Regions from separate parts of the Pseudolabrys sp. genome, predicted to be linked through region 1. Evidence: predicted binding sites of a transcription regulator. Region 1 holds the regulator's gene; each other region holds the start of a gene.
The links. Region 1 encodes LexA, which represses DNA repair genes until DNA is damaged. Its sites were predicted from a motif close to TGTTCNNNNTGTGTTCNG; they were not measured.
Positions count from the first base shown of each region.

Region 2: a site for LexA is predicted at 5,492-5,509, ahead of recA (recombinase RecA). Genes of this name have one in related genera too.
Region 3: a site for LexA is predicted at 1,799-1,816, ahead of AB7F10_RS15855 (single-stranded DNA-binding protein). Genes of this name have one in related genera too.
Region 4: a site for LexA is predicted at 6,307-6,324, ahead of AB7F10_RS13885 (ribonuclease T2 family protein). Genes of this name have one in related genera too.

Region 1 covers NZ_JBFWPH010000005.1:190,242-197,836, reverse strand. The annotation lists gene gltX (glutamate--tRNA ligase) at 1-1,392, opposite strand, end outside; gene AB7F10_RS16435 (glutamine--tRNA ligase/YqeY domain fusion protein) at 1,601-3,298, shown strand; gene AB7F10_RS16430 (ComEC/Rec2 family competence protein) at 3,468-5,768, shown strand; gene lexA (transcriptional repressor LexA) at 5,781-6,494, opposite strand; gene AB7F10_RS16420 (molybdopterin molybdotransferase MoeA) at 6,629-7,595, opposite strand, start outside.
Region 2 covers NZ_JBFWPH010000001.1:666,084-673,678, reverse strand. The annotation lists gene alaS (alanine--tRNA ligase) at 1-821, opposite strand, end outside; gene htpX (zinc metalloprotease HtpX) at 1,025-1,954, opposite strand; gene AB7F10_RS03230 (hypothetical protein) at 2,149-3,447, opposite strand; gene recA (recombinase RecA) at 4,227-5,324, opposite strand; gene AB7F10_RS03220 (response regulator) at 5,650-6,048, shown strand; gene AB7F10_RS03215 (hypothetical protein) at 6,936-7,313, shown strand; gene AB7F10_RS03210 (hypothetical protein) at 7,368-7,532, opposite strand; fluoride riboswitch at 7,555-7,595, shown strand, end outside.
Region 3 covers NZ_JBFWPH010000005.1:66,732-74,326, reverse strand. The annotation lists gene AB7F10_RS15865 (MarC family protein) at 1-352, shown strand, start outside; gene AB7F10_RS15860 (ATP-binding protein) at 405-1,079, opposite strand; gene AB7F10_RS15855 (single-stranded DNA-binding protein) at 1,105-1,599, opposite strand; gene AB7F10_RS15850 (outer membrane protein) at 1,962-2,642, shown strand; gene ligD (non-homologous end-joining DNA ligase) at 2,736-3,722, opposite strand; gene ligD (non-homologous end-joining DNA ligase) at 3,813-4,802, opposite strand; gene AB7F10_RS15835 (DNA polymerase ligase N-terminal domain-containing protein) at 4,799-5,545, opposite strand; gene AB7F10_RS15830 (Ku protein) at 5,561-6,481, opposite strand; gene AB7F10_RS15825 (outer membrane protein) at 6,777-7,427, shown strand; gene AB7F10_RS15820 (c-type cytochrome) at 7,547-7,595, opposite strand, start outside.
Region 4 covers NZ_JBFWPH010000004.1:196,354-203,948, reverse strand. The annotation lists partial or broken gene uvrC (excinuclease ABC subunit UvrC) at 1-20, opposite strand, end outside; gene AB7F10_RS13925 (SDR family oxidoreductase) at 69-845, opposite strand; gene AB7F10_RS13920 (outer membrane protein) at 1,151-1,768, shown strand; gene AB7F10_RS13915 (outer membrane protein) at 2,036-2,716, shown strand; gene AB7F10_RS13910 (glutathione S-transferase C-terminal domain-containing protein) at 2,785-3,024, opposite strand; gene AB7F10_RS13905 (glutathione S-transferase family protein) at 2,919-3,383, opposite strand; gene AB7F10_RS13900 (cold-shock protein) at 3,511-3,726, opposite strand; gene AB7F10_RS13895 (23S rRNA (adenine(2030)-N(6))-methyltransferase RlmJ) at 3,932-4,789, opposite strand; gene AB7F10_RS13890 (hypothetical protein) at 4,871-5,194, opposite strand; gene AB7F10_RS13885 (ribonuclease T2 family protein) at 5,455-6,255, opposite strand; gene AB7F10_RS13880 (hypothetical protein) at 6,414-6,869, opposite strand; gene AB7F10_RS13875 (hypothetical protein) at 7,186-7,434, shown strand; gene AB7F10_RS13870 (16S rRNA (uracil(1498)-N(3))-methyltransferase) at 7,436-7,595, opposite strand, start outside.

The sequences.
Region 1 (7,595 bases):
CGTCTCCTCGCGGCCGAGCAGGTTCAGCACTTCGAAAATCGGCGGCGAGGTGGTGCGTCCGGTCAGCGCCGCGCGCAGCGGCTGGGCGACGGCGCCGAGCTTCAGCCCGGCCTGTTCGGCAAAGGCGCGGACCCGCGCCTCGGTCGCGGCCGCGCTCCAGTCGTCGCCGTCGGCCAGCTGTCGGGTCAGCCCGGACAAGATGGTCCTGGCCTCGGCCGTCAGCAGGCTGCGGGCCTGCTCGTCCGGCTCGATCGGCCGGCTTGCCCAGAGAAAGCGCGAACCGGCGAACAGCTCGACCAGCGTCTTGGCGCGCTCCTTCAGGCTCGGCATCGCAGCGATCAGCGAGGCGCGCAGCGCCGGAGTCATCTTGGCGATCAGTTCTTCGCCGCCGGCGATGTGCGGTAACAGGCCTTCCAGCGCCGCGACCAGATCGGCATCCGGCGTCGCGCGCATATAGTGGCCGTTGAGGCTCTCGAGCTTTGCGAAGTCGAACCGCGCCGGCGAACGGCCGATACTCTGGAGGTTGAAGGCCGCCACCATCTCCCCGGTCGAAAAGATCTCCTGGTCGCCGTGGCTCCAGCCGAGACGGACCAGATAGTTCCGCATCGCTTCTGGGAGGTAGCCCATGGCGCGGTAGGCATCGACGCCGAGCGCGCCGTGGCGTTTCGACAGCTTCGAGCCGTCGGGGCCGTGGATCAGCGGAATATGCGCCATCACCGGCACCTGCCAGCCGAGTGCGTCGTAGATGTGCTTTTGCCGCGCGCCGTTGGTCAGATGGTCGTCGCCGCGGATGATGTGGGTGACGCCCATGTCGTGATCGTCGACCACCACCGCGAGCATATAGGTCGGGCTGCCGTCCGAGCGCAGCAGGACGAGGTCGTCGAGATCGGCGTTCTGCCAGACGACGCGGCCCTGCACCTGGTCCTCGATGACCGTCTCGCCGGTCTGCGGCGCCTTGAGGCGGATCACCGGCTTGACGCCGGGGGGCGCCTCGGAAGGGTCGCGGTCGCGCCAGCGGCCGTCATAAAGCCGGGCGCGGCCCTCGCGGCGGGCCGCCTCGCGCATCGCGGTCAGTTCCTCGGGGCTCGCGTAGCAGCGGTAGGCCATGCCGGCGGCGAGCAACTGCTCGACCACTTCGCGGTGACGGGCGGCGCGGCCGTGCTGGAAGACGATGTCGCCGTCCCAGGACAGGCCGAGCCAGGTTAGCCCCTCGATGATCGCGTTGATGGCGGCGGTGGTCGAGCGCTCGCGGTCGGTGTCCTCGATCCGCAGCAGCATCGTGCCGCCACGGGCGCGGGCGAACAGCCAGTTGAACAGGGCCGTTCGTCCGCCGCCGATATGGAGGAAGCCGGTCGGGGACGGCGCAAATCGGGTGACGACAGGGTCGCTCATCGCGGGCGCGATGTACCACAATTGGGCCAACCGTCCACGCTATTTAAGGCTTGGGTCACTTAACGGTCCGGCGACCCTGAGGGGCGACAAGCCTTTCCCTGCGGCGGCAGATTTGGCAGATAGGCCGGGCAAAAGCGCGTTGACGCGCGTCTTCAACGCGCCAGGCGAGCGGTTTGCGCCGCAGGGCGAATTCTGGGATTCAAGCACGATGGCGAAGGACGATTCGGCGGCCGGCACCACGACGGCCGGAGAGGCACCAGTCCGCGATTTCATCCGCGATATCGTCGCGGGCGATCTCGCCGCCAAGCGCCATGCCGGGGTCGTCACCCGCTTTCCGCCCGAGCCGAACGGCTACCTGCATATCGGCCACGCCAAGTCGATCTGCCTGAATTTCGGCCTCGCCGAGGAGTTCGGCGGACGCTGCCACCTGCGCTTCGACGACACCAACCCGGCCAAGGAAGAGCAGGAATATATCGACGCGATCATTCGCGACGTCCACTGGCTCGGTTTCGACTGGGGCAAGCACCTCCACTACGCCTCGGACTATTTCGAGACGCTCTACGCCTGGGCGGAGGGCCTGATCCGCGCCGGCAAGGCCTATGTCGACGACCAGAGCCACGAGGAGATGCGCGTCAATCGCGGTACGCTCACCGAGCCCGGCAAGAACAGCCCGTTCCGAAACCGCAGCGCCGAGGAAAACCTCGACCTGTTCCGCCGCATGCGCGCCGGCGAATATCCGAACGGCGCGCGCGTGCTGCGCGCCAAGATCGACATGGCGTCGGGCAACATCAACCTGCGCGATCCGGTGCTGTATCGCATCCTGCACGCGAAGCATCCGCGCACCGGCGACAAGTGGTGCATCTATCCGAGCTACGATTATGCGCACGGTCAGTCGGACGCGATCGAAGGCATCACGCATTCGATCTGCACGCTGGAATTCGAGGATCACCGTCCGCTCTATGAGTGGCTGCTCGACAATCTTCCGGTGCCGTCGAACCCGCGGCAGTACGAATTCGCGCGTCTCAATCTCGGCTACACGGTGCTGTCGAAGCGCGTGCTCACCATGCTGGTGCGCGACGGCCATGTGAAGGGCTGGGACGATCCGCGCATGCCGACGCTCGCCGGCTTGCGCCGCCGTGGCGTGCCGCCGGAGGCGATCCGCGATTTCATCAAGCGCATCGGCGTCGCGAAAGCGAACAGCGTCGTCGATGTCGGCATGCTCGAGTTCTCGATCCGCGAGGCGTTGAAGTCGGCGCCGCGCCGCATCGGCGTGCTGCGTCCGTTGAAGCTCGTGATCGAGAATTATCCGGAAGGACAGACCGAGCAGTTGCCGGCCGCCAACCACCCGGACGACCCCGCAGCCGGCACGCGCATGGTCACCTTCGGCCGCGAGCTTTGGATCGAGCGCGACGACTTCATGGAAAATCCGCCGAAGAAATTCTTCCGTCTCGCGCCGGGCGCGGAGGTGCGGCTGCGCTACGCTTACTTCGTCACCTGCCGCGAGGTCGTCAAGAACGCGGCGGGCGAGGTGATCGAACTGCGCTGCACCTACGACCCCGCGACCAAGGGCGGCGACGCGCCGGATGGCCGCAAGGTGAAGGGCACCATTCACTGGCTGTCGGCGAAGGACGCCGTGCAGGCGGAGGTGCGGCTCTACAATCCGCTGTTCAAGTCGCCGGACCCGCCGGGCGGCGAGAACTTCGCCGCCGACCTCAATCCGGAGTCGCTCGAGATTGTCGCGGACGCTCGCGTCGAACCGGCGCTCGCGACCGCGAACAACACCGCGCCGGTGCAGTTCGAGCGGCTCGGCTATTTCTGCCGCGACGTCGATGCGACCCGCGAGAAGCCGGTGTTCAACCGCACCATCGGCCTGCGCGACAGTTGGGCCAAAGAGCGCACAACGTAACGCGCGGCTTTCCTCCGTCGTCATGCTCCGCGAAGGCGGGGCATCCAGTAATCACCGTAGACGGTTGTATTTACTGGATCGCCCGGTCAAGCCGGGCGATGACAGGTGAGGATGCCCATGTAAACTGTCCCCCGGACCGGCCCAAGTTTTGGGTTGCCTGGGGACTGGGATGGCGCCGGGGGACAGGGTGCGCGACGGCGCGCGCGCGAAAGCACGCGCGCTCGCCGCAGGCGTGGACGCCGCACGACGGCGTGCCGGCGGCGCTTTGCCTGCCGGGCTTCTGCTTGCGTTGCAGCGATGGCGCGAAGTGCTGGCGCAGTATCTCGCGGCGGAATTCGCGCCGGGCCGCCTGGTGCCGTGGATGCCGGTCGCCTTCGGCATCGGCATCATCGGCTATTTTACCGCGCCGCGTGAGCCGCTGTGGCCGGCAACCGCGGCTCTCGCTGTCGTGCTCGCCTTCGCTGCGTTCCTCGTGCGTCGGCGGTTCATCGCGTTTGCGGGCGCGCTGACGGCGGCTGCGATCGCCACCGGGTTTGCCGTTGCGACAATCAAGACCGCGCTGATCGCGCATCCGGTGCTCGACTATCCTGTCTTCGGCGCTGCGGTCACCGGCTTCGTCGAAATCCGCGAGGAGCGGGCGCGCAGCGATCGTATCGTCGTGCGCGTCGCGTCGATGAGCGGTGAGCGGCTGCGCGTCAAGCCGGAGCGCGTGCGCGTTGCAGTCCGCAAGGGTCATGCGCCGGCGGTTGGCGATTACGTGAGCTTCAAGGCGCGTCTCACGCCGCCGTTGCAGCCATTGCGTCCCGGCGGCTACGACTTCGCGCGCGACATGTATTTCCAGCGCATCGGCGCTTCGGGTTATGTGCTGGGGGCCATCGCGACACAGCCGGCACCGGGCGCGCGCGGTTTCTGGCTGTCCTATCGCAGCGCGATCGAAATGATGCGCGAGACGATCGACGATCGCATTCGCGCCGTGCTGCCCGGCGACACCGGCTCGATTGCCTCGGCGCTCATTACCGGCAAACGCGACGCGATCACGCAACCCGTCAACGACGCGATGTATGTGTCGAGCCTCGCGCATGTTCTGTCGATCTCCGGCTACCACATGGCGGTGGTCGCCGGCATCGTGTTCTTCGTGATCCGTGCCGGCTTTGCACTGAGCGCTGCCGCCGCGACCCGCCATCCAATCAAGAAATGGGCGGCGGCCGCCGCGCTGGTTGCCGCGACGTTCTATCTGCTGCTGTCGGGCGCGGAGGTCGCGACGCAGCGCTCCTACATCATGGTCGCGATCGTGCTGATCGGCGTGATGGCCGACCGGCCGGCGCTGACGTTCCGCACGCTCGCGGTCGCCGCCTGTGCGGTGATGCTGCTGACGCCCGAGGCCGTGGTGCATCCGAGCTTCCAGATGTCGTTTGCCGCGACGCTCGCGCTCATCGCCGCTTACCGCAATGGGCTGCCGTGGCGTGCCGACGCCGACACGTCGGCCGGCGCGCGCCTCGCGCTGTGGGGCGGACGCGAGATTGCCGGGCTGGTGATCGCCTCGCTGGTGGCGGGCCTCGCCACCACGCCTTACGCGGCGTTCCATTTCCATCGCCTCGCGCCCTATGGCGTGCTGGCGAACCTCGCCGCCATGCCGGTCGTCTCGGCCTGGGTGATGCCGATGGGTATCCTCGGCACGCTGGCGATGCCGTTCGGCTTCGACGGCCTGTTCTGGCCGCTGATGGGTGCCGGCATCGACTGGATGGTGACGGTCGCCCTGTGGGTCGCGGCGTTGCCGGGCGCGGTGGGGCACATCCACGCCTTCGGCATCGGGCCGTTGCTGCTGGCGACCGCCGGGCTGCTGCTGATCGCCATGCTGCGGACACCGCTGCGCTGGAGCGGGGCGGGACTCGCGCTTCTGGCCTGCCTCTGGGTTTACGTCACGCCGAAACCGGATCTGCTGGTGTCGGCCGACGGGCAAACGGCGGCACTCCGGCAGGCCGACGGCCGGCTCGCCGTTCTCCACGCCGGCCGTGACAATTTCGCCTTGCGCGACTGGCTCGCCGCCGACGGCGATAGCCGGACCGTCAAGGACGACACCCTGAAGGCGGGTGTCCGCTGCGATCCTGTCGGCTGCACCGGTCCTTTCGCGAACGGCAGGGTCGCCGCATTCAGCGAGACAATCGAGGCGCTTGCGGAGGATTGTTCACGTGCCGCAGTGATCGTGACGCCGCGCGAGGCTCCTGCGACATGCAAGGGCATGCTGATCGACCGTGGTGTCTGGCGAGCCCACGGCGCCAGTGCGTTGCGCTGGACCTCCGCTGGCAAGGGGAGCGCCGCCATCGTCGAATGGGCGCGCCCGGCGGGCGAGGCGCGGCCCTGGAGCGGCCTGCGGGTGCAGGCGACCGCAACTGCGCCGTCGCCGGCGAAGCGGCGGCCGGCGCAGCGCGATGCCACGCCGCCGGACGGCGCGCGCGAGGCCGACGATTAGGCTGGAACGGTCTCAGTAGCGCCGGAACAGGCCGACAAGCCGGCCCTGAATGCGGACCCGGTTCGGCGGCAGGATACGCACCTCATAGGCGCTGTTGGCCGGCTCGAGTGCGATGGAGGCGCCGCGGCGGCGGAACCGCTTGAGGGTGGCTTCCTCGTCGTCGATCAGCGCCACCACGATGTCGCCGGTGTCGGCGGCGTCGCTGCGGCGGATCAGGGCGATATCGCCGTCGAGAATGCCGGCCTCGATCATCGAGTCGCCGCGCACTTCGAGGGCGAAATGCTCGCCGGTCGAGAGGAGGTCCGGCGGCACGTTGATGGTGTGGCTGCGGGTCTGGATCGCCTCGATCGGCGTGCCGGCGGCGATGCGGCCCATGACGGGCACGGCAATCGGGTGCCCGGCGCTGCCGCCGTCATCGTCGGCGGCCACCGCACGGACGCGGCCGAGGTCGCCCTCGATGACACTCGGCGTGAAGCCGCGGCTGCGCCCGGAGCCAAGCCCATGGGCGACCGAATCGGGCAGCTTGATCACTTCGATGGCGCGGGCGCGGTTGGGCAGGCGGCGGATGAAGCCGCGCTCCTCCAGCGCCGTAATCAGCCGGTGGATGCCGGATTTCGACCGCAGATCGAGCGCGTCCTTCATCTCGTCGAACGAGGGGGGGACGCCGGTTTCCGTCAGCCTCTCGTGCAGGAAACGCAGAAGCTCGAACTGTTTGCGGGTCAGCATGGATTTCCTCGGATTTCCCCAGTTCCGGCCCCGCGCATCCCACGCATCGGCCAGAAACAAATCATGAACGGACACTATCCGTTCCAGTTGTGTTCCGCAACCGATTAATTTGAAGTGAACAATGCGAACGGCCGCTAAAGGCCGAACTTAAGGATGACGCAGGGCGAGCCGGCCTTCGCCGCCGGCGCACGCACCTCGCGAATCAACAGGCAGTCCGCCACGGCCAGTGGCGCCATCAGCGAGCTGTCCTGGTTCGCCAGCGGCGTCGCGACCGGGACGCCATCCGGGCCTTCGCTCAGCGTCGCGCGCAGGTAGTCGGCGCGTTCGTCGTTCTCCGGCATGTCGCGGCCGAGCACCGCCGCTTGCGGGGCATGGATGACGTCGCGGCGGCCGGCGAGGCGGCGCATCAGCGGCACCAGGAACAGGAACGAGCACACGTAGGACGACACCGGATTGCCCGGCACGCCGAGCACCTGCATGGGGCCGAGCTTGCCGTGCATCATCGGGCGGCCGGGGCGCAGTGCGACGCGCCAGAACGACAGGTCCATGCCCTCGGCGGTCAGCGCCTTCTGGACGAGGTCGTGCTCGCCGACCGATGCGCCGCCGGAGGTGAGCAGGATATCGGCGCCGGCGTCGCGGGCGCGACGGATCGCGGCGCCGATGGCGTCGAGGCTGTCCCGCGCGATGCCGAGTTCGATTGCCTCGCAGCCTTCGGAGCGCACCAGCGCGGCGAGCGCAAAGCCATTCGAATAGACGATCTCGCCGGGCTTCGGCGCCTGGCCGGGCGGCACCAGTTCGTCGCCAGTGCCGAGCACGGCGACCTTCGGCCGGCGCACCACCTTCACCGCCGGATAGTTCATCGCGGCGGCGAGCATCAGGTCGCGGTCGGTGAGGCGGCGGCCCTTGGCGAGCAGGACGTCACCTTCGCGGAAGTCGATCGCGGCAGGGCGGACATGGCGGCCGGTCTTGATGGCGAGCTTGATCAGAACCTTGTCGCCGTCGCGGCCGGTGTCTTCCTGAATGACGACGGTATTGCTGCCCGCCGGCATCACGCCGCCGGTGAAGATGCGCGCGGCTTGGCCCGGACCGACGTGGCCTGCG
Region 2 (7,595 bases), on a different contig from region 1:
CGGTGCGAGGCCTTCTGCGCGTCGTCCTTCGCCGGGCCGGTCAGTTCGGCGATGGCGCGGATCAGCGCGACGAACAGGTCGATGCCGTAATTGTCATGCGTGCCCTGCAGCACCGCGGCGATGCGCTCGAGGCCCATGCCGGTGTCGATCGACGGGCGCGGCAGCGCGGTGCGCTCGCCCCCCGCCTGCTGCTCGAACTGCATGAAGACGAGGTTCCAGATCTCGATGAACCGGTCGCCTTCCGAATCCGGCGAGCCGGGCGGGCCGCCGGGAATCTTGTCGCCGTGGTCGTAGAAGATTTCCGAGCACGGCCCGCACGGGCCAGTGTCGCCCATCGCCCAGAAATTGTCCGAGCCGGCGATGCGCACGATCCTGCTCTCGGGCAGGCCGGCGATCTTCTTCCAGAGGCCGAACGCCTCGTCGTCGTCGATGTAGACGGTCGCCATCAGCTTGTCTTTGGGCAGACCGAATTCCCTGGTGATCAGGTTCCACGCCAGTTCGATCGCGACGTCCTTGAAGTAGTCGCCGAACGAGAAGTTGCCGAGCATCTCGAAGAAGGTGTGATGCCGCGCGGTGTAACCGACATTGTCGAGGTCGTTGTGCTTGCCGCCAGCGCGCACGCATTTCTGCGCGGTCGCGGCGCGGCTGTAGGGGCGCTTCTCGAGGCCGGTGAAGACGTTCTTGAACTGCACCATGCCGGCATTGGTGAACATCAGCGTCGGGTCGTTGCGCGGCACCAGCGGCGACGACGCCACCGGCTGATGGCCGTGCTTCTCGAAATAGCCGATGAACTGCGACCGGATGTCGTTGACGCCACTCATGCCAATTCCGCTTTGCCCCCGAAAGACGATTGCCGCCGGGCGGACCGGCGGACCCGCGCTAAATCCCGGCGCGGCCTTGCTTTTAGGCTCTGTATCTAGCGGCGGGGTTGCCCGGAGTCCACTGACGCGGCCCGACGGGACCGGGGATTAAGCGCCCGGAATGGCCCGGACATCGCCGGGGGAACCGCGCGAGGCCGATGGCGTCAGCCCCAGGGGCCACGCGGCCGGGCCGCGCGGGGCGTTGCGCTGCCGAGCGCCGAACGCGCCGCCGGGCGCGCCTCTCCACCCGCCGCGCCGGCGAGCCGCTCCAGCGCCGCGATACGGTTCTCGGTCGCCGGGTGGGTGGAGAACAGGTTGTCCATGCGTGCGCCGGACAGCGGATTGACGATGAACATGTGCGCGGTGGCGGGCGAGGCCTCCGCCGCGTCGTTCGGGATCGCATGCGCCATGTCGGAAATCTTGGCGAGCGCGGACGCCAGCGCCAGCGGCTCGCCGCTGATATGCGCGCCGATCTCGTCGGCGGCGTATTCGCGCGTGCGGCTGATCGCCATCTGCACCAGCATCGCGGCGAGCGGCGCGAGGATCACCATCGCCAGCGTGCCGATCAGGCCGACGCCGTTGTTGTCGCGGTTGCCGCCCATCCCGGTGAACATCGCGAAATTGCCGAGCATCGAGATCGCGCCGGCGATCGTCGCCGTCACCGTCATGATCAGCGTGTCGCGGTTGCGGATATGCGCCAGCTCATGCGCGATCACGCCGGCGACCTCGTCGTGCTGAAGCGCGCGCAACAGGCCGGTCGTCACCGCGACCGCGGAATTCTCCGGATTGCGGCCGGTCGCGAAGGCGTTCGGCTGCGGATTGTCCATCAGGTAGACGCGCGGCATCGGCAGTCCGGCGCGGCGCGCAAGCTCGGCGACCATCGCGTGCAAATCGGGCGCGGAGGCAGCATCGACCTCCTGCGCGCCGTGCATCGACAGCACCATCCTGTCGGAATTCCAGTAGGCGAACAGGTTCATGCCGCCGGCGACAATGAGCGCGATGAAAGCGCCCGCCGCGCCGCCGATGAGATAGCCGACGCCCATGAACAGCGCGGTCAAACCCGCGAGCAGCAGAGCGGTGCGGAAATAGTTCATCGTCGGTTTGCCTGTTCCGGTCCTGTATCGGCGCTCGCAACGCCGCGACGCGCCAAAGCGCAGCCGAATCCGGCCGCGCTTGCGGGTGGTGAAAAATGTCGGGAGTCCCGCCGCCATACGCAAGATGCGCCGGTGTCCTGCGACAGCATGTCCGGGGGTTTCGCCGGGCCGTCCTTCAGGCCCGGCGGCGGCGGTCAGCCGCCCCGCGCGGCGGCGGCCGCCTCGGCGGGCTTCGACGAGGGGTCCTGCCCTTTCGCGTCGATCCAGCCGACCAGAATCTTGTTGGCCGGCGTCACGATCAGCACCTTGTCGGCCGTCTTGATGTAGCCGTAGGTCGCGAGCGCCGGGAATTTCTTCAACAGCGCATCGGGAAACGGCTGTGACGGCGTCAGGTTCGGCAGTTGCGCCGCCGGAGCGGTGGCCTTGATGTCGACCGCCGGCACGGATTTATCCGCCATCACCGTGCGGAACACCTCGGCCGCCTGCTCCGCGGTCAGGTCCGCGCCGCCGGACATCGTCGGATGGCTGTCGAGCGCGGCATTGACCTCGGAGAATTTCGCCGGCGCGGTCTCGCTGTTTTTCGGCGCGCCCGGCGCTGTCAGCACGCCGTCGCGCAGCACGGTCGAGTCGGCCTGCTTGGCCTGATCGGCGGGCTTTTCGACATGCGGGTCGTTGGTGTCGTCGTCATAATGCTTGTTGCGGTCGATATGCGCGCGCGAGCCGCCATCCTTGGTAGCGTTATCCTTGGCGTCGTCGCTCGCGGCCTTGCTGCCGTCCGCCGCGTCCTTGGTTGCATCCTTGGTTGCATCCTTGGTTGCATCCTTGGTTGCATCCTTGGTTGCATCCTTGGTTGCATCCTTGGCTGCATCTCCGACCGCCTGTTCACGGCTCGTCTCTTTGACGTCCTTCGCCGTCTCGGCAAAGCCGCTGGCGGCGGCCGGCGCGGCATTCGCCGCATCGCCCGGCGCCGCAATCACCGCCACGATCTTGCGATCCATCGCGTTGACGACCAGCACCTGCCGGTTCGCGATATCGGCGACGAAGAAATGCCGGAGTTCGGGAATGTCCTGAATGATTTCCGGCGGCATCGACTCAAGCTTGAGCGCGCGCGGCGCCGTCTTGCCCGCTTCCGGCTCGAAGCCCGGCAACGCTTTCTGCGCGGTGTGCCGGGCGAACACGGCTTTACGAACCGCCTCGCGCTGCTGGTCGTTGAGCGTCAGGTCGGGCGCATGGTCCTTCTGCGCGACAGCGCCACCATGCTGGGGCACCGCGCCGGGCGCGGCACTGCCGCCGTCCGAAGCCGCTGCGGGCTTGCCGGCGTCCGGCGGCGGCGCGGCGGGCTGGCCCTGCTGCTGCATGTCCTGCCGGGCCGCCGGCGGCGACCCCATGCTTTGCCCATTCCCCTGTCCGCTTCCTTGCGCCACGGCGGCGCTCGCGAACGCAACGGCAAGCGCGACGGCGGCGACCGTCGACAGCATCGCAGCGGGCGACATCAGCCTCGCTGCGCTTTGGATTGAGACGCTCCGGATAACCGGAGAGTTGCGGAACAAAGGCGCGGCACAGCGCCCGCGTGCTTCGGGTGACGTCATTCGATCCTCCCCGGATCAAGGCCACCCCCTGCCCCGGCCAGTCATGACGCATCTGTTCGAGGCGTCATCGACAAAACGGTTTGCCGCTGCGATTGGTTCCCGCCGGCGCAAACCGAATTGACGCAGCCAGCCCCGGAAAATCAGGCAAGCGCCAGCAAATTCAGGCAAGCCTCCAAAAACCCGGGATTGCCGCACAGCCGGCGCCCAAAACGCATCTCGCCCCCGTCCTCGGTGGCGGCCGCGTTATGCAGCCGGGTGCCGACGGGGGCGATACGCGCGACAGAACCGGAATGGCGCGGCGATCGGATGGTCGATCGTCAGGCTCCCGCTTGGATCGCGATCAGGCATGGGGCGCTGGCGCAACTCCAATGGCTGACGATCACTCGGATACGACACACAACAACACGCACGAACACGCACGCTACGTTCCAGCCGATAAAGCCTCCGCTCGCGGCACCCCGTTCAGACACTCAAGCTGCGACACCGGGGCTACTCAACACGGGCGCCGCTTCGCGGGGCAATATCGACAGGCAACGCTCACACACCACACGCAACACACTCAGCGATCGAGCCATCTCCGGTTCAGTGGCAAAACATCAAAGGCAAAAAGGAGGGCAGCCGGCCCCGGGGACAAGGGGACTGGGGCGAAGCCGGCTGCCGGAAGACGATGAGGCTTCCGGCGGTTAGGCCTCCGCCGCCTCGTCGTCGTCATCTTCGTCGGGGTCTTCGCCGGCCAGGATCGCTTCGGCAATCAGGCCGGCGTTCTGGCGCACCGCCGCCTCGATCTTGGCGGCAAGGTCGGGATTGTCCTTGAGGAACGTCTTGGCGTTTTCGCGGCCCTGCCCGATGCGCTGGCTGTCGCAGGAGAACCAGGCGCCCGACTTCTCGACCACGCCGGCCTTGACGCCGAGGTCGATCAACTCGCCGAGCTTGGACACGCCTTCGCCATACATGATGTCGAACTCGACCTGCTTGAACGGCGGCGCGAGCTTGTTCTTGACGACCTTGACGCGGGTCTGGTTGCCGATCACCTCGTCGCGGTCCTTGATCGCGCCGATGCGGCGAATGTCGAGGCGGACCGAGGCGTAGAATTTCAGCGCGTTGCCGCCCGAGGTGGTTTCCGGCGAGCCGTACATCACGCCGATCTTCATGCGGATCTGGTTGATGAAGATCACCATGGTGCGCGAGCGCGAGATCGAAGACGTGAGCTTGCGCAGCGCCTGGCTCATCAGGCGCGCCTGCGAGCCGGGCTGCACGTCGCCCATCTCGCCTTCGAGTTCGGAGCGCGGCACGAGAGCCGCGACCGAGTCGACCACCAGCACGTCGATCGCGCCGGAGCGCACCAGCGTGTCGGCGATCTCGAGCGCCTGCTCGCCCGCGTCGGGCTGCGAGATCAGGAGGTCGTCGACATTGACGCCGAGCTTACGGGCATAGATCGGGTCGAGCGCGTGTTCGGCGTCGACGAAGGCGCAGATGCCGCCCTTCTTCTGGGCTTCCGCGATGGTGTGCAGCGCCAGCGTCGTCTTGCCGGAGGATTCCGGACCGTAGATTTCGACCACCCGGCCGCGCGGCAGGCCGCCGATGCCGAGCGCGATGTCGAGGCCGAGCGAGCCGGTCGAGATCGCCTCGATATCCATCGCCTTGTCGTTCTTGCCGAGCCGCATCACCGAGCCCTTGCCGAACTGGCGTTCGATCTGGGACAGGGCGGCCGTCAGCGCCTTCGACTTGTCGGCTTTTTCCATCGGACTTCCATCAACAACACGAAGCGCAGGCTGGCTCATCGGTGGCTCCCTATATGCCCTCAGATTCGACACCCCGACAACGCGCCCCCCGCCTTATCCAAGCCATTGTGCGCATTTGATTTTGCGCCCTGGCCGAACCGTGGAGCATCCCCGCCGGGTCAGCCGGCCCCCGCCGACTGAGGAACCATCGTACACTATTTGTTCTCCGTTCGCAATATGTTCTTCCCCAGAATTTGGTGCTGGCCTGTTTCGACCCCTAGTGGCCTAGTTTGATTTTTGGAGTGGCCTACTTCGGTTTTTGTACTCACTTATGAACCATTAGCTTCTGCGCTGCGTTTACTCCCCGACATATGGGGGGATCGCCGTGGAAGTTGTTTCGATTCTATACGTGGAAGACGAGGTTCTCCTTCAGGGCGAAATCGAAGCGGCGCTTCAAGAGGCGGGCTTCACCGTCGCAACAGCAACGCTCGGTAAGCAAGCCCTCGCAATGCTGGACGCACCGGAAGCCAACTATCGGGCATTGGTCACGGACATCCATCTAGGCCCTGGACCGATCACGGGGTGGGATGTGGCGAGACATGCCCGCGAACTGCACCCAGAATTGCCGGTTGTTTATGTAACCGGTCACGGCGCAGATGAATGGGCGGCTCAAGGTGTCCCCAACAGCGTGTTAGTGACAAAGCCGTTTGCGCCGGCCCAAGTGGTGACTGCGGTATCGCAGCTTATCAACCAAGCGACCTCCGCGCCGCCTGCCCCTGAGTAGGCCGCCCCAATCGGCGGGTATTGGCCTGTTTCGACCCTAGTGGCCTGATATACGGAAAAGATCAGCGAACGTTGGGTCTTGTATTATTCAGAATAGACACCATTTATATAATGTACTTGAGAAATCCTTTTCAGGTATTTGAGGAAAAATACTATGACGAATATTTCGGTCAATACCGATGAAACCAAGAAGACCCCCGTCGAGGGCGCTCCCGCCAAGCCGGCCGAGCAGAACCCGGGCAATCAGTCGAAGCCTTCCGAGCAGCAAAAGTAAGTCGTCGTCCGACTTCGTAGACCCCAGCTTGGAAGCAGGGAGCCCGGCATATTGCCGGGCTTTTCTTGCACTCGACCGCTGGGAAAACGAAGGCGGTACGGCCCGAAGGGACAATCAATGAAAAATCATAAGGCCGCGGCGACTTATTTCGTTCCGCCACAATGGGCGGTCGCCACACTCGCCGTCGTTGTGATGTTTATGGCGATGTACGCTTTTCGCCTGGACTGGACAGCGCTCGCGCCAAGCTACCCATGAGACATCACGCTCAGTTTGGGCTGACCGTGAATGAGAGCGGCTAACGCATAGCCAGCTCGGAGGCCGCCCTAACCGGCGGCCTCTTTCATTTCAGATGCGCCCATCCAGCGCTTTTTAGGCTCGTTCATGAAGGCGGAGCCATAATTTTTGTATTGCGAAACTACCAATTTTTTTTGCCGCTTTGTGAAATGGCACTGTCCATTGTGCGAAATATGCAGTTTTCACGATACGTTCTGACGTCCCCCCGCTGATGGGTCTCCAATTTTCAAATGGCCCCGGCGCAAGCGCACCCTTACACTTTCGGCGCGAGCAACAAGCAAAACCAGAACAAGCAAACGGGACATGGGGAGGATCGAATCATGATGCGCATCGCAGCGCTGGCACTGACACTGACCGCCGCACTGACCCTGGGCGGCTGCTTCGAGGGACCGAAAGGCGACGCCGGCCCGGCCGGTCCTGCAGGCCCGAAAGGCGATGCGGGTCCGAAGGGCGAAGCCGGTCCCGCGGGAGCGAAGGGCGAGCCTGGTCCGGCCGGCCCGAAGGGCGACAAGGGTGACAAGGGCGATGCCGGTGCGCCGTTCTATGTGGTGCGCGGCTCGGGCAACCTTGTCTGCGCGCAGGGCGGCCAGATCATCGCGCTGACCTGCAACGGCGCGCCCGGCACCATGTCGTCCGAAGGCGGCAAGGATGTCGGCCAGTGCGGCGCGGCCGCGGGCGTCGCGGTCTGCTCGCGCTGACGCCTGCGCGACTTGGAACAGCGAAGGCCGCCCTCGCCGGCGGCCTTTGTCATTTCAGCGCCGGCCGCGCAGCGTCAGCATCGCCATCGCGCCGGCGATGATCGTCAGCACGGCGAGACCGCCGAGCTGCTGCGAAGAGGCGTCGCCGAACAGAACCGCCAGCCACACACCCGCCAGCAAGGCCAGCGTAATGGGGCCTATAAAACGAGACTGGCTCATGCGCCGCACTCCCGCTACACTCGAGACCGATGGGGATGGGGTCCCCCGATAACCGCCGGTCCG
Region 3 (7,595 bases), 120 kb from region 1:
GTTCGGCGTGCGCACCGCGCGTCAGACCACGACCGCCGAACAGGCGATCGACGAGCATGTCCGCAACATCGCCGCCTTCCCGCTGGCCATTCCGCTGATGGCCGGGCCCGGCGCCATTACCGCGACCGTCCTGCTCGCCGGACGCGGCGACGGCGTGGCGCATCTTGCGATCCTGCTCGCCGTGGTGGCGATCGTGATCCTCGCCTGCCTTGCCGTCTTTGCCGGTGCGGCGAAAATCAGCAAATGGCTCGGCATCACCGCCAACACGGTGCTGTCGCGCCTGCTTGGCGTGCTGCTCGCCGCGCTCGCCGTGCAGTTCGTCGTTGATGGCGTGCGCGCGGTGATGGGCTAGAGCATTTTCGAGCTAAACCAATATCACACAGGTTCCGGTCGCGCCTGCGCGCTCAGGTGGCTTCGATGCGCAGCGGCGTAACATGATAGCCGGCCGGCGCGCCGGCAGCATTCACGGCATGCGCGTAGCTCGGCGCCTGCATGACCGGCAGCGACGCGGCAAAGCCCTCGCCGCCGGTGACGAAAGTATGGAACTCGCCGTTCTCGCCGCAGGCATCGACGCCCGCCGGCAGGTCGGCGACAAACGCGCGATCGAAGCGCTGGCCGCAATAACGCGCATCGAGGAAACGGTCGTCGGTCGTCACCACGATGGCCTCGAGGCCGCGCGCGAACATCTCCGCGACCAGCGCGATCCGGTCCTGCCGCCACAGCGGCAGCACCGCGGTCAGTCCCGCCGCGGCGCAGACTTTCTCCTCGAAGGCGCGGTGGTCGGCGATGTCGATGTCGCCGAATACCACGGCGGTGACGCCGCGCCCCGCGAGATCGCGCAGCGCGGCGATCAGACCGGCTTCATAGGTCTGCCATGACGCCCGCGCGGTGACGGGTTCGAGGCCGAGCGCGCCGGCCTGCCGCGCGAGAAGATCGGGCGGCAGCGCATGCGAGCGCGACCGCGCGCCGCTGTCGTCGAGCATCGTGAGGGCGTAGCGCACGTCGAGGCCCGCCGCCCGCGCGCGCAGCAGCGCGAGCCAGCCGTCCTTGCCGCCGCTCCAGGAGATCGCAGCGGTCATGAGTCATGGATCGCCGTCGGACGGGTCAGAACGGAATCTCGTCGTCCATGTCATCGCGCTTGCCGCCGGCCATCGCCGGCTGCCGGCGTCCGCCACCACCGCCGCCCATGCCGGAGCCCGACGCGCCGAAATCATCGCCGCTGTCGGAGGACGAACTGCCGCCGCCACCGCGGCCGTCGAGCATGGTCAGCGAGGAGTTGAAGCCCTGCAGCACCACTTCGGTGGTGTACTTCTCGTTGCCGTCCTTGTCGGTCCATTTGCGCGTCTGCAGCGCGCCCTCGAGATAAATCTTCGAGCCCTTCTTCAGATACTGCTCGACGATCTTGCACAGGCCTTCGTTGAAGATCACGACGCGATGCCATTCGGTCTTCTCGCGGCGCTCGCCGGTGTTCTTGTCGCGCCAGCTTTCCGATGTCGCGACGCGCAGATTGGCGACGGGACGGCCGTCCTGGGTGCGGCGGATTTCCGGGTCCGCGCCGAGATTGCCGATCAGGATCACTTTGTTCACGCTACCAGCCATGATGCTCTCCGATGTTGTGTCTTTGCGTACCGATATGGTGTGTCCCGGCGTCGGATCACTTGCCTGTGCCGCCATCGTCCGCGGGGCCCGGCTGGACCCGGCGTCACCCTAGTCTCGCCGCGCCTGCCCGGGCCGCCTGCCGGCGCTTTTCCACGATGGAATTTCCGCCCGGATTCATTTTGTTAACCATATCTCAATTGGTTCTTTGTTTGTTCTATACGAATCAGATAAAGTAATCAAGCACTTAGATCAAAACTTTGGATGTCAATGTGGCTTTCCGGTCACAGCTCGAATCATCCACAAGATATAGACACGCCTCCAGTGTGCGTTTTCGGCCGAAAAACCATCAGGAGGTCACTCACATGAAGCGTTTCTACCAACTGGCGGCCGCCGCCGGTCTGGCGCTCGCGATGGCAAGCCCGTCGTTCGCCGCCGACCTGCCGCGCCCCGCTTACAAGGCGCCGGTCTATGTCGCGCCGCTCTTTAGCTGGACCGGCTTCTACATCGGTCTCAATGGCGGCTACGCTTGGGGCGATGCCGACTGGAGCGGCACGTCCGGCTCCGCGAGCACCAAGCCGAAGGGCGGCCTGCTCGGCGGCACCGTCGGCTTCAACTATCAGACCGGCGCGTGGGTCTGGGGCCTTGAAGGCGACTTCGACGCCGCCTGGATCAAGGACACCGCCACCGGCACCGGCATCTGCGCCGCCGCTCCGGGCTGCGAAACCAAGAGCGATTGGTTTGGCACCGTCCGCGGCCGCATCGGCTATGCCTGGGATCGCTGGATGCCCTACATCACCGGCGGCGGCGCCTTCGCCAATGCCAAGCTGACCACCGCGACGGGCGCGAGCGACTCCAACACCCAGTTCGGCTGGACCGTCGGTCTCGGCGTCGAATACGCCTTCATGGGCAACTGGTCGGCCAAGCTCGAATACCTCTACGCCGATCTCGGCAGCGCCACCTGCTCGTCCGGCGTCTGCACCACCGACACCGATGTCGACATCAAGATGAACATCGTTCGCGTCGGCCTGAACTATCGGTTCTGACACATGACGTCCGGCGGCTGATGCGGCGCGCCGGATGACAGGATTGAGGCCGGCCTCGCGCCGGCCTCTTTTTTTTGTGCGCAGCGTTCGCAGCTACAGCGTCGGCAGCTTCTGACGCAATTTGAAATAGCCGGGCCACGGCTCCTTCATCCGCGCCACCTTCGCCGCCGCGTCGCTCACCGCCGCCGGCTGCGCGTCCTTCAGCTTGCTCACCGCCGGCCACGACACCGGAAAGGCCACATGCGCGCCGGGCCGCGCCCGCGTCGAATAAGGCGCGATCGCCGAGGCGCCGCGCGTGTTGCGCAGATAGTCGATGAAGATTTTGCCCCGCCGTTTCGCCTTCGACATCGTCGCGACGAAGCGATCCGGCTCCTGCGCGGCCAGATGCCTGGCCATCGCCTCGGCGAATTCGCGGTGTGCGTCCCAGGAGTGACCGCGCGAAAGCGGCACGATCACATGGATGCCCTTGCCGCCGGTTGACATCGAAAAACTCGTTAAATCAATCTCTTCCAGCATTCCCTTTAACTGAAGTGATGCTTTAACAACGGCTGCGAACGGCAAATCCTCGTCGGGATCGAGGTCGAACACCAGCCGGTCCGGCTCCTCGACCCGGTCGGCCCGCGAGCCCCACAGGTGCAGCTCCAGCACACCCATCTGCACCGCGGCGACAAGACCGCGCTCGTCTTCGATATAGAGGTACTGCTCGGCGCCGGATTTCTCGCGAATGCGGACATGCTTGAAGGCGTCCGGCCAGCCGGGATTGGCGTGTTTCTGGAAGAAACATTCGCCCTCGCTGCCGCGCGGGCAGCGCACCAGCGCCAGCGGCCGCCCGGCGACATGCGGCAGCATGCGGTCCGCCACCGCGAGGTAGTACTCGATCAGCTCGCGCTTGGTGACACCCTGCCCCGGAAACAGCACGCGGTCGGGATGCGTCACCCGCACGCCGGCGAAGTCGTCTTCGGCGGCGGCGTGCGCCGCCACCGCGCGCTTGATCGCGCCACGCTTCGTCACGCCACGTCTGGTGACACGCTTGGCGCGCTTCGCGGTCTTGCGGCGTTTGACGGCTGTCTTTTTCGCCATTCGCATCCTCACGCTGCCGGCAGGCCGGATCACATCATACAAAGACGGCAAAACACGGAAAAATGGTCCGTCGGCGCAGCACAGGTTCCGTTATCGCTTCGTCTCGCGCCGTGTCGCCTGTGCGGTCGCTTTCGGCCTTTCCCGCACCACCGCGCGGGCCGGCTTGTCGCCGCGCAGTCCCTTGAAGCTGCCCTGCCGCACCAGCCCGTCCGCCGTCCAGCCGCGAAACGCGATTTCCGCCACCAGCACCGGCGCGACAAACCGCGCCGTCCGCGCGATCGCCCGCGGGACGTCCGGCACCGGCGCGCGGTCCCGCGCATGGCGCGCGAACAACGCCGCGAGGTCGTCGAGCCGCGCCGCGGAAAAGCCGGTGCCGACCCGGCCGCTGTAGCGCAGTTTTCCCTTCTCGCGCACCGCGAGCAGGATCGACGAGAACGGCCTGCCTTTCTTGTCCGACGGCTCCCAGCCGATCACCACGAACTCCTGTTCGAGGCCGCATTTGACCTTGAGCCAGCTCAAAGTGCGCGCCGAGCGGTAAGGATCGCCGGCGCGCTTGGCGATGATGCCTTCGAGGCCGCGCTTGCAGGCGTTGCGGAACGCCGCCGCGCCGGCGCCCGAACGATGCGCCGAATAGATCAGCGCGGGACTCTTCTTTCCTTTCGACAGCAGCGCCTTGAGCAGCGCCTTGCGGTCGCGCAGCGGCTCGCGCGTCAGGTCTTCGCCGTTCAGCTGCAGCAGATCGAAGACGTAATAGGTGAGCCTGCCCTTTCCGGCCGACAGCGCATTCTGCAACGCGCCGAAATCGGTGCGGCCATGCGCTCTCACCGTGATCTCGCCGTCGAGTAATGCCGACCGGCACGGCAACCTGCCGAGCGGCGCGACGAGCGAGGCGAATTTCTCCGTCCAGTCGAGGCCGCTGCGGGTCCAGATCCGGACACGGCCGTCGCCGATGCTGGCCAGCGCGCGATACCCGTCGAACTTGGTCTCATAGATCCAGTCATCGCCCTCGGGCGCCGCATCGACCAGAGTCGCAAGCTGCGGTTTGACGAAGGATGGCAGATCGTCCGCGTCGCGCGTCATCGCCGTTTCTTGCCTGGCCGTGTCTTGCCCGGCCGTTTCTTGCGCGCGCGGCGGGTGGTCTTTCCTGCCGTTGTCTTCTTCCTGGCGGTCTTCGTCGCCGCCGCGGCCTTGCCGGCTGCTGTCTTGTCGCTGTGCCACACCCGCGAATGTCCGGTCGCAATCTCGTCCATGCTGCGTCCGGTCTTCACGCTGGTCGTCTCGCGTGCGGTGACGAGCTTGCCGGTGCGGACGTAGTCGTCCTTCTCCTTGATGAGCAGCCAGTTCTTGCGCCGTTCGCCACCGCGCTCGTTATTGCGCGGACGCAGGCGCACCAGCGCCCAAAGCCCCTTGAGCCGTTCGCCGTCCAGCGCGAAGACCAGCTTGCCCTTGCGCAGCGCCTCGTCGACGTCGTCCGCCGCCAGCCAGCGGCCGCGGTCCCACAGCATCACCGTGCCGCCGCCATATTCGCCGGCGGGGATCGTGCCTTCGAAATTGCCGTAGTCGAGCGGATGATCCTCGACCTGCACCGCCAGCCGCTTGTCGGCGGGATTTTCGCTCGGCCCTTTCGGCACCGCCCAGCTCAGCAACACGCCGTCGTGCTCGAGCCGGAAGTCGTAATGCAGCGCGCGCGCCGCGTGCTTCTGGATGACGTACCGTAGTGCTTTCGCGTGCGCCGGCCGCGCGCGGCGGCTTTCGCCCGCCGGCTCCGCGGTCCGGCTGAAATCGCGTTTCTGCCGGTAATGTTTGAGCCGGTCGCGCGCCATGCGGGATGCCTGCGGTTATGCGGCTTTCCGGCGGGACTTGCCGGCGGCCTTCTTGCGTTTCGATTTGCCCGAACTTCTTTTCACCGCGCGTTTCGTCCGGCTTGCCTTGGCGGTCTTCGGCTTCGCGCCGGATTTGGCGTTGTCGTTGGCGCCGCTCTTGCCGCCGCCTTTGGCGCTCTTTCGCAGCGCGTCCATCAGGTCGATGATCTTGGCGCTCGGCTGCGGCTCCTCGATCTGGCGAACCTGGCGATGCTTCTGCTTGGCCTCGATCAGCTCGTGTAGCGCGTCTTCATACTTGTCGTGGAAGGCGGCGGGATCGAACGCCTTCGACTTGCGGCCAATGATGTCTTCCGCGAGTTCGATCATTTCCGCGTCGGGTTTCGTCTTCGGGACGTCGCGGAACGTCGACTCGGCTTTGCGCACCTCATCGGCGTAACGTAGCGTTTCCATCATCAGGCCCTTGCCGCAGGCCTTGATGGCGACCAGCGAGCCCTTGCCGCGGATGACGATCTGGCCGATGCCGACCTTCTTGGTTTTCTTCAGGGCGTCGCGCAGCACGACATAGGCTTCGCCGTCCTCGTCGTCGTCAGGCAGCACATAAAACGGACGGTCGAAATAAAGCTGGTCGATGTCCCCGGCATCGACGAACTGCGTGAGGTCGATCGTCTTCTTCGCCTCGAGCTTGATCTTGTCGAAGTCCTTGTCCTCGAGCAGCACATATTTGCCGTCGCTGACCTCGTAGCCCTTGACGATCTCGTCGCGGTCCACCGCGCCGACGCCGGGCACGACCTTCTCGTAGCGGATGCGCGATCCGCTCGGTTTGTGCACCTGATGGAAGGAGATCTTGGCCGCCGTTTTGGTGGCCGGAATGATCTGAACCGCAATCGACACCAGCGACAGGCGAATCTGACCGGTCCAGTACGGGCGCGTGGCCATCGGTTTACTCCACTGGTTCAGGGGTATCGCAAAGACAAAGCCCTGCGGCTGCGCTGTGGAAATCGCCGGGCATCCGATTAGGTTCCTTGTGCCGCCGCCATGCAAATTGCGGCACTGCCACATTGCTGCCGCAAAAGAGACACCGGCGGGTCACTTTTACCGAACATTTGCAATGGTTTAGCGCTCACCGTGGCGCAAAAACTACAGCCGGAACCAACGCAATGCCCTAACGTTATCTCAAGTGCTCGCGGGCCCCGCGAGCCATCATCAAGTTTGTGACCATCCGGGGGTTTTCATGCGACTTCTCACTGTACTCAGCGCCGCGATCGTGTCGATCGGTCTGGCGACCGCCGCGTCGGCTGCCGATCTGCCGCGCGCCGTTCATAAGGCCCCGGCTTATGCGCCGCCGGCCATGTTCAACTGGACCGGCCTCTATCTCGGTCTGAACGCCGGCTACGGCTGGGCCGACGCCGATTTCGGCAATGCCGACGGTTTCCTCGGCGGCGCCCAGATCGGCTACAACTGGCAGGGCGTTGGTAGCCCGTGGGTGTTCGGCCTCGAAGCCGACATTCAGGCGACCGACATGGATGCCTCGGCGACCGCTGCCGGCATCACTGCGACCGGCAAGATCAACGGCTTCGGCACCATTCGTGGCCGCATCGGCTACGCCTGGGATCGCGCCATGATCTACGGCACGGGCGGCGTTGCCTTCACCCGGACCGAGCTGAGCCTGACGAACGGCGTCACCACCATCTCCGACAAGGATTGGAGCACCGGTTGGACGCTCGGCGCCGGCCTCGAATACGCCTTCTGGAACCGCTGGAGCGCCAAGCTCGAATACCTCTATGTCGATGCTGGCGACACCACGCTGACCCTCGCCGGCGTTCCGGTGACGGGCGACTACAACTTCAGCGTCGTCCGCGCGGGCCTGAACTACCGCTTCTAAGCGGATCGGACGTTCAAACGATCGAAAGGGCCGGCCTCGCGCCGGCCCTTTTGCTTTTCGCGCGGGGTTCCCGTTGCGGCAACAGTGTCATGCCCGCAACTCTCGGCGGCTCGGCCGCGCTATCGCTTGATCGCGTCGGCGACGTAGCGCACCACCGCGTCGACCTGT
Region 4 (7,595 bases), on a different contig from region 1:
CAGGAAAGTAATGGTCCTGCCCGCTTTACGCCACTTCGGCGCTACTCGTCTGCACAAGGCGTCTCGCGCTACTCGACGATATCGCTGTCCGGCGTACGCCAGGCAAGATGCTGGCCGCCGTCGACCGCGATGGTCTGCCCGGTGACGCTCGCGGCCTGCGCGAGATAGAGCACCGCCGCCGCGATTTCTTCAGGCAGCGGCCCCTTGCCGAGCGGCAGGGTCCCGGCCTGCCGGGCGAAATCCTCCGCCGTCTGGCGCGGCGACGGCAGCACCGGCCCCGGCGCGACCGCGTTGACCCGCACCTTCGGCGCCAGCGCCTGCGCGAGCGTCGTCGTCGCGGTGAACAGCGCGCCCTTGCTCAATGTGTAGGAAACGAACAGCGGCGTCGGCCGGAACACCCGCTGGTCGAGAATATTGACGATCGAGGCGTCGCCGTCGGCCGGCGCCTGCGCGGCGAAGGCTTCCGAGAGGAACAGCGGCGCGCGCAGGTTCACCGCCATCGTGCGGTCGAACCGCGCGCGGTCGAGCGCGCCGAATTCGTCGCGCTCGAATTCGCTCGCATTGTTGACGAGCAGCGTCAACGGACCGAAGGCGTGCGCCGCCGGCACCAGCCGGCTCACCTGATCGGCGTCGGACAAGTCGGCCACCACCGCGGCGGCGCGGCCGCCGGCCTCGACGATCTCGCCGCACAGCGCTTCCGCCTCGCCGCGCGAGCGATGTGCATGCACCAGCACGGCGAAGCCCGCCTGCGCGAGCGCGAGCGCGATGGCGCGGCCGATGCGCTGGGCGCCGCCGGTGACGAGCGCGGCGCGCGCGAAGGATGTGCTGGCGGGATTTGCGGGCATTCCGGCTCTCGAACTTCTGCGCGACGTCATAACGAAAGCAGCGCGGCGCTTATAGTAAATGCTTGGTGAGGCGACATGGTAAACGCGAAAGCGGTTCGGCGGATTCGACTAAGAGTTCTTTAGGGATAACGGCTGTTGTTCGGGACCGGATACTTAGCGATTCATAACCGTTTAACGTAAAATGCTCGATAAATCCTCCCATGATTATTGGCGAGCTTTGCCCGGTCTCACGGGCGCGGCCGCTGCAACAAAGAGCCCCGATGGGCTCGCTCAAGTACGCGTTGATGCGTTGTGTGGAGGTTGTGATGAACAAGTGGACTTATCTGGCCGCGGCGGCGGCGACGGTGGTGACGACCGCGGCGGTCGCGGCGGATCTTCCGCGCAGCAACTATTACGCGCCGGCGCCGGTCGCGCCGCTCGTCCATAACTGGACCGGTCCCTATGCGGGCGTGAACCTCGGCTACCAGTGGGGCGAGACGACCAACAACGCCACCGACCCGTCGGGCGTCGCGGGCGGCGTGCAGATCGGCTACAACTGGCAGCAAAACCAGTTCGTCTACGGCGTCGAAACCGACCTGCAGATCAGCGGCGCCGAGGACACCTTCGCGCCGTGGAAGTTCGAGAACCCCTGGTTCGGCACCCTGCGCGGCCGCGTCGGCTACGCCTTCAACAAGTTCCTGGTGTACGGCACAGGCGGTCTCGCCTACGGCAACGTCCGCGGCACGGTGGCGGGTCTCGACGAATCCCACACTCATCTCGGCTGGACGATCGGTCTCGGCACCGAGGTGGCTCTGAACAAGGCGTGGTCGGCCAAGGTCGAGTATCTCTATGTCGATCTCGCCAACAGTAGCTATTCGGTCACCGGCACCAAGAACGGCCTTGAGAGCAACCTGCTGCGCTTCGGCGTCAACTACCACTTCTGATCCGATGCCGATCGGGCTGAGGAGCGCAACACGAGCCCCGGGCCATCGGCCCGGGGCTTTGCTTTTTGGGAACCGGCTGACAGTATTAAATTACCAACATCGAAGATAAATCTGCGTCTATTTCCGGCAAAAAGGTGTCATTTGCTGGCCGACAATAAGATGATCTGCCACAAAAACATCAAGTATTCTGTTGCTTTTCTACACTAGACGCTCGTTGAAATTCGAATACTTTGCGCAAATCGATTGGGGGCGTTACGGAGGTTCAAGATGATGCGTTTGGTTCTCGCAGGGCTCGGTGCGCTCGCGATTGTTGCCGCGGCCGGTTCGGCCAATGCGGCGGACATGCCGCGCCGTGCGGCGCCGGCTCCCGCGCCGGTCTACAAGGCGCCCCCCTATCAGGCCTACAACTGGACCGGCTTCTACGCCGGTATCAACGGCGGCTACGGCTGGGGCAACTCGAACGTGTCCGGCTTTCCCGGCACCGGTGACTTCGACGTCAACGGCGGCATGGTCGGCGGCACGCTCGGCTACAACTGGCAGACCGGCCCGGTGGTGTTCGGCCTCGAGACCGATCTCGACTGGTCGGGCATGAAGGGTTCGGCCCCCTGCGGCGCGTTCAGCTGCGAAACCAAGAACACCTGGCTCGGCACCACGCGGGGCCGCATCGGTTACGCCTGGGATCGCTTCATGCCCTACCTCACCGGCGGCGTCGCCTACGGCAACGTGAAGGCATCGAGCCTGCTCGGCAGCACCAGCGACACCAGCGTCGGCTGGACCGTCGGCGCCGGCGCCGAGTTCGCGCTGACCGGCAACTGGACGGCGAAGCTCGAATATCTCTATGCCGACCTCGGCGACTTCAACTGCGGCGGCGCCTGCACGCTCACGCCGCCGGCGAATGTCGACTTCCACACCAATATCGTGCGCGCCGGTCTGAACTACCGGTTCTGATCGCGTTCCGCGTCACGACGGCAAAAGCCCCGGACTTCGCGTCCGGGGCTTTTTGTTTTGCTGCAGCGTCACTCCGGCTTGGTCGCGGCGAAGGCCGGCACCGCGGCGGCGAATTCATCGAGCCAGGCGACGAGGCGCGGATGATCCTTACGCCATGCACCGCCGAGCCGCAGGTCGTAATAGCCGAGCACGCAGGCGAGCGTCACCTGTCCGATCGTCGGCGCGACCGGCGGCGGCTCCTGCTCGAGCGCGGCAAGGCCGCGCGCGATCTTGCCGGCCTGACGATCGATCCAGCTCTGCACATGCATCTCCGCCGACGGTAGCGGCCTTCGTAGACGATCAGCACGCCGGCATCGAGCAGGCCGTCGCACAGCGCCTGCAATCGCAACTGCGCGAAACGCGCGGCCGGATCGCGCGGGAACAGTTTGTCGCCGCCGGCGAGGTGATCGAGATATTCGACGATGACGCGCGAGTCGTAGAACGTCGTGCCGTCGTCCAGCACCAGCGCCGGAATCTTGCCGAGCGGATTCTCCCGGCGCAGCGGGTCGGCCGGATCGTTGAGATCGACCGGCTTGATCTCGACCCGGTCGGCGAGACCGAGCATGAGAATCGCCATGCGCACCTTGCGCGCGAAGGGCGACGGCGGAGCGGAACGCAGGATCATCATGATGCTGTTGCGGGACGAAAAGCCGGACGGAAAATATCGGATCGTGAAGCGGATGAGGCTTTCATCCGCAGCCGGAAAGTCCAGTCCGGATTGTCGACGGTTCGGTGCGGCGCGAGCCGCGCTTGCGTCAGCCGGTCACGACAAGATTGACGGCCTTCGGCCCTTTTCCTTTCTTGTCGGGTTCGACGTCGAAGCTCAGGCGTTGCCCCTCGTTCAGCGACTTGAGGCCGGCCTGCTCGACCGCCGTGATGTGCACGAACACGTCGCGGCCGCCGTCGTCAGGTTTTACGAAGCCGTATCCACGCTCGCTATTGAAGAACTTCACAGTCCCAGTCTGTGCCATCGGGAAAACTCCTCTCCCCGCATTGCTCGGCCGTCTGCCCCCACGGAAGACGGCCAGGCTCTGACATTCACATTCGGGGAAAGCGTCGGCCGAAACCGGCCTCAGTCACTCCGCCGGCCCCCCACCGGGAGGCGGAACGTCACTGCCAGTCCCCAAACGCTAGACCAACATGCAACGGCTGGAAAGCGGCCAAAAAGCCCGGATGTCAGGTCGCGCGTTCGCCGGCGAGCCAGTCGACCCGGAACGCCGCCTTGTCGTCGCGGCGCAGCACGCGCAGCAATTCCGGCAGCATGACTGACAGATCGCGCTCCAGCGTCCACGGCGGGTTGGCGATGATCAGCCCCGAACCGTTGAGCCGGCTGGGGTCGGCGAGGGTCGAGACCGTCAGTTCGGCGCGTAAAATCTTCGCCGGGCCGAGCTTGCGGATGCTTTTCGCCAGCGCGTCCGGCTCCGGCCGGCCCTTGATCGGGTACCAGATCGCATGAATGCCGGTTGCCCACTTTTTGAGCGCGGCGGCGAACTCGTGGGCCAGCCGGCGATACTCGCCCTCCTGCTCGAAGGCCGGATCGACCAGCACGATGCCGCGCCGCTCGACCGGCGGAATATAGGCCGTCCACCCGGTCCAGCCGTCGATCGCGAGGCACTTGATGCGATTATCGCCGCGCAGGTGATAGGCGAGCGACCGGGCGGCGATCTCCTCAAGCTCGCAGGCGATCAGCCGGTCCTGCGGACGCAGCCAGGCGCGCGCCAGCGCCGGCGAGCCGGGATAGGTGCGCAGCTTGCCCGGCGCGTTGAGCGCGCCGATGACGTCGAGATAAGGCGCGAGCAACGCGGCCGCCTCGGCGGAGAATGTCGCCGCCATCACGCGGCCGATGCCGTCCTGCCACTCGCCGCCGCGGGTCGCTTCATCGCCGGCGAGGTTGTAGAGGCCCGAACCCGCATGGGTGTCGATGACGCGAAACGCCGCCGGCTTCTGCCGCAGGTAATCGAGGATACGGCAGAACACGGCGTGCTTGAACACATCCGCAAAACTGCCGGCGTGGAAGTCGTGACGATAATTCATCGGTGAAAGTTCACGGTGCGCGAAGCCCTCGATGGTGCCGGGACTTCCCTATCATACCGCCGCGCGTCGCGCAGACCGCGATCAGCGCTTCGGCCACGCGGTCGGCTTGCGCAGGCCGAATTCGCTGCGCGGCTCGATCGGCGGGCGGCGTTTCGGCGCGCGGCGCATGATGCCGTTGCGGCGGAACTGCCGAAGCGGCGCGGGCGCCGGCGCGGCTGCTTTCGGCTTCGCGTGGCGGGCGCGGATCAGCATGGCGACGCGCACCAGCGCGACCACCGCCGCGGCCATGCCAACGATCTGCAGGCCCGGCGACAGGTGGCGCGCGATGTCGCCGGCCGCGAAGGCCCACAGCCCGATATAGCCGAGCCCGGCGAACACCAGTGCAAAATCAAAATGAGTCCACATCCGGAAAGCGCACCCAGATTGCCGCCGCGGAAAAGATGATCGTTCGCGCGGGACGCTAGGTCTGCTTCAACGATGTTGAATCAGACCTAGCCTTTCGATCGAGCATGATCTCAGCCGAAAACCGGTTCCCACTTTTCGGGATCATGCTCTAGGCGGATTGCGTTACGAGGACCTTGCGATGATTGCGGAGTCCCCGCGCCTTTGTCGAAAGTGCGATTCGGTGTCGTTACCGGCCTGTGAACGCCAATCCCGCGAGCGGGTTAATTCGCGCTCACGCTGACTTGCGGGCTGATTTGCGGACCGGCTTGCGGCGCCTTGTCGCCGGCCGTGACCGCAGCGGCGTTGTCCGGTCCGGCCTCCGCCTTGCTGGCGCCGCCGCGCACCGGCGGCATCACCACCTTGTCGCGCCGGCAGGCGCGCTTGACGATCTCCGGACAGTCGCGGAAGCCGAACTCCCTGGTCATGCAGATGCGCACTTCGCTCAGATACCGGCTCGAGCAGTTGACCGCGACACCGCCCTCGCCCAGCCCGCCATTGGCCTTGATGAAGGCGTCACGCACCTCGTCCGGGGTGACGGTCAGCGTGTCGGGCAATTCGAGAAACCGGTCGGGGATCTTCACCACCGCACGCGCCTTGCGCACGGTTTCGAAATAGGCGCGCGGGGCAAGGCCCGAACAGGTGCCGTGGCGGTCCCATTCGTGGAACACCAGCCGCGGGCTCGGCATCAGGTCGAGCATGGTCGAGACGATGCCGCGATTGAGCCGCGGCGCGGGCACCTGGCAGTAGGACGGGAAGCCCTTTTCGTATTGCGGCCACAGCCCGTGGACGACGAAGGAGTAAGGCCGCGCCCCGCACTGGACCGGGTCGGCCCTGCCATCGGAGCGCCGCTCCCGCGAGGTGGCGCAGTAGGACGGCGACCAGGACAGCGCCAGCACATAAAAATCGAACGCGCCGGGCGCGTTCTGGCGGCGGTCCTGCGCCTGACTCTGGGTCGGGAGAAGCTGCGCGAAAAGGGAGAAAAACCCAACGAAAACAATGCTAACGGCGACGCGACGAAGCATGAACGCACCCCATTGATCGACAGAACCGTTAACCAATCTTAATCAAGCTCCCGGAACCAATCAAGAACAATCAAGGAACAAACCCGTTGGGAAAGGTTATCGCCGCCGCGTTATTCGCGCGGTCTCATTAAGAACCACGCGCGATGACGGCCATCGGCTCAGGGCCGCGCCATCCGGCAGGCCGGATTGTAGGCCCAGTTGCGGTCGAGCCCGACCACGCACCACTCGACGCCCCAGCTCGCGCCGATCGCGCCGCCATCCTCGACGATCGAGTAGTAGACCGCGTGCCGCCGGCCGTCGCTCACCGTCGCGGTGGCCGCACAGAACCGGCGCGGAATGGCGCCGTCGCGCCAGGGCATGAAGGCCAGCTGGCGGACCCGCTGGAAATCGAGGATCTCGAGGTTCGAATTCCAGAACCGCCCTTCCTTGGCGGCGAAACGCGAGGCGATGGTGCCGAGCGCGGCCTCGCACGCCGGCAGGTCCGCGTCGTAGCGCGGACCGGACAGCCAGATGCCCTTTTCCAGCCAGTTGGCGGCGCCCGCCTCGGGGCTGCCGAACGGCGACAGCAGCGCGGCAATGGCGAGAACGCTGAGGCAACGGAAAAGGCCTGACATGACAATCACCTGGTTCGGGACGCGCCAGCCTAGCATATCCGCCGCTTCCGGCGCAGACGTTGACCACAACTTTGCCCCAGCCCGGACTCGTGATCGTCATGCTGCCTTGGCATGATCCGCCCGCGAATCGGACCACGAGCGTATCGGCCGGTTCGTCACTCCTGATGTGCCCGGTCTGGCGCCAATCCCGCGTAGTGTAGTGACAGTCGCGTAGCGAACAGTTGCGTCGCGTTATGGCGGTCGCGTAGCGTTACGGCAGCCGATCAAACAAAATAAATATAAGTCCAACGAAACAAGTTGGGTGGAGAGAGTCGCGATGTGGGTTCGTTCATTGTGCGTCACCGCCAGCCTGTCGCTGGCGGCATGTGCCGGACCGGGCCCCGGACTGACGGGCAACGATACCGGAGGGATCATCTCCTCCGCCGTCAGCCGGGAAGAGGCGCGCGACATGGCGATCGAGCATTGTGCGCGTTACGGAAAATATCCCGTCGCCACCAGCGCCGACCGCCGTCACGGCGGCTATTACGGCTTTGCGTGCCGCTTCGACCGGCGCCACCGCTCCTGAGTCACGTCCAGTCTCCCAGCACCGCCTGAACCAGCGTCAGCGCTGCGACCGCCGCGGTGTCGGCGCGCAGGATGCGCGGGCCGAGTGCGAGCCGCACGCTGTTGGCGCGCGTCACCAGCATGGCGCGCTCCTCCTCCGCGAAGCCGCCCTCCGGCCCGATC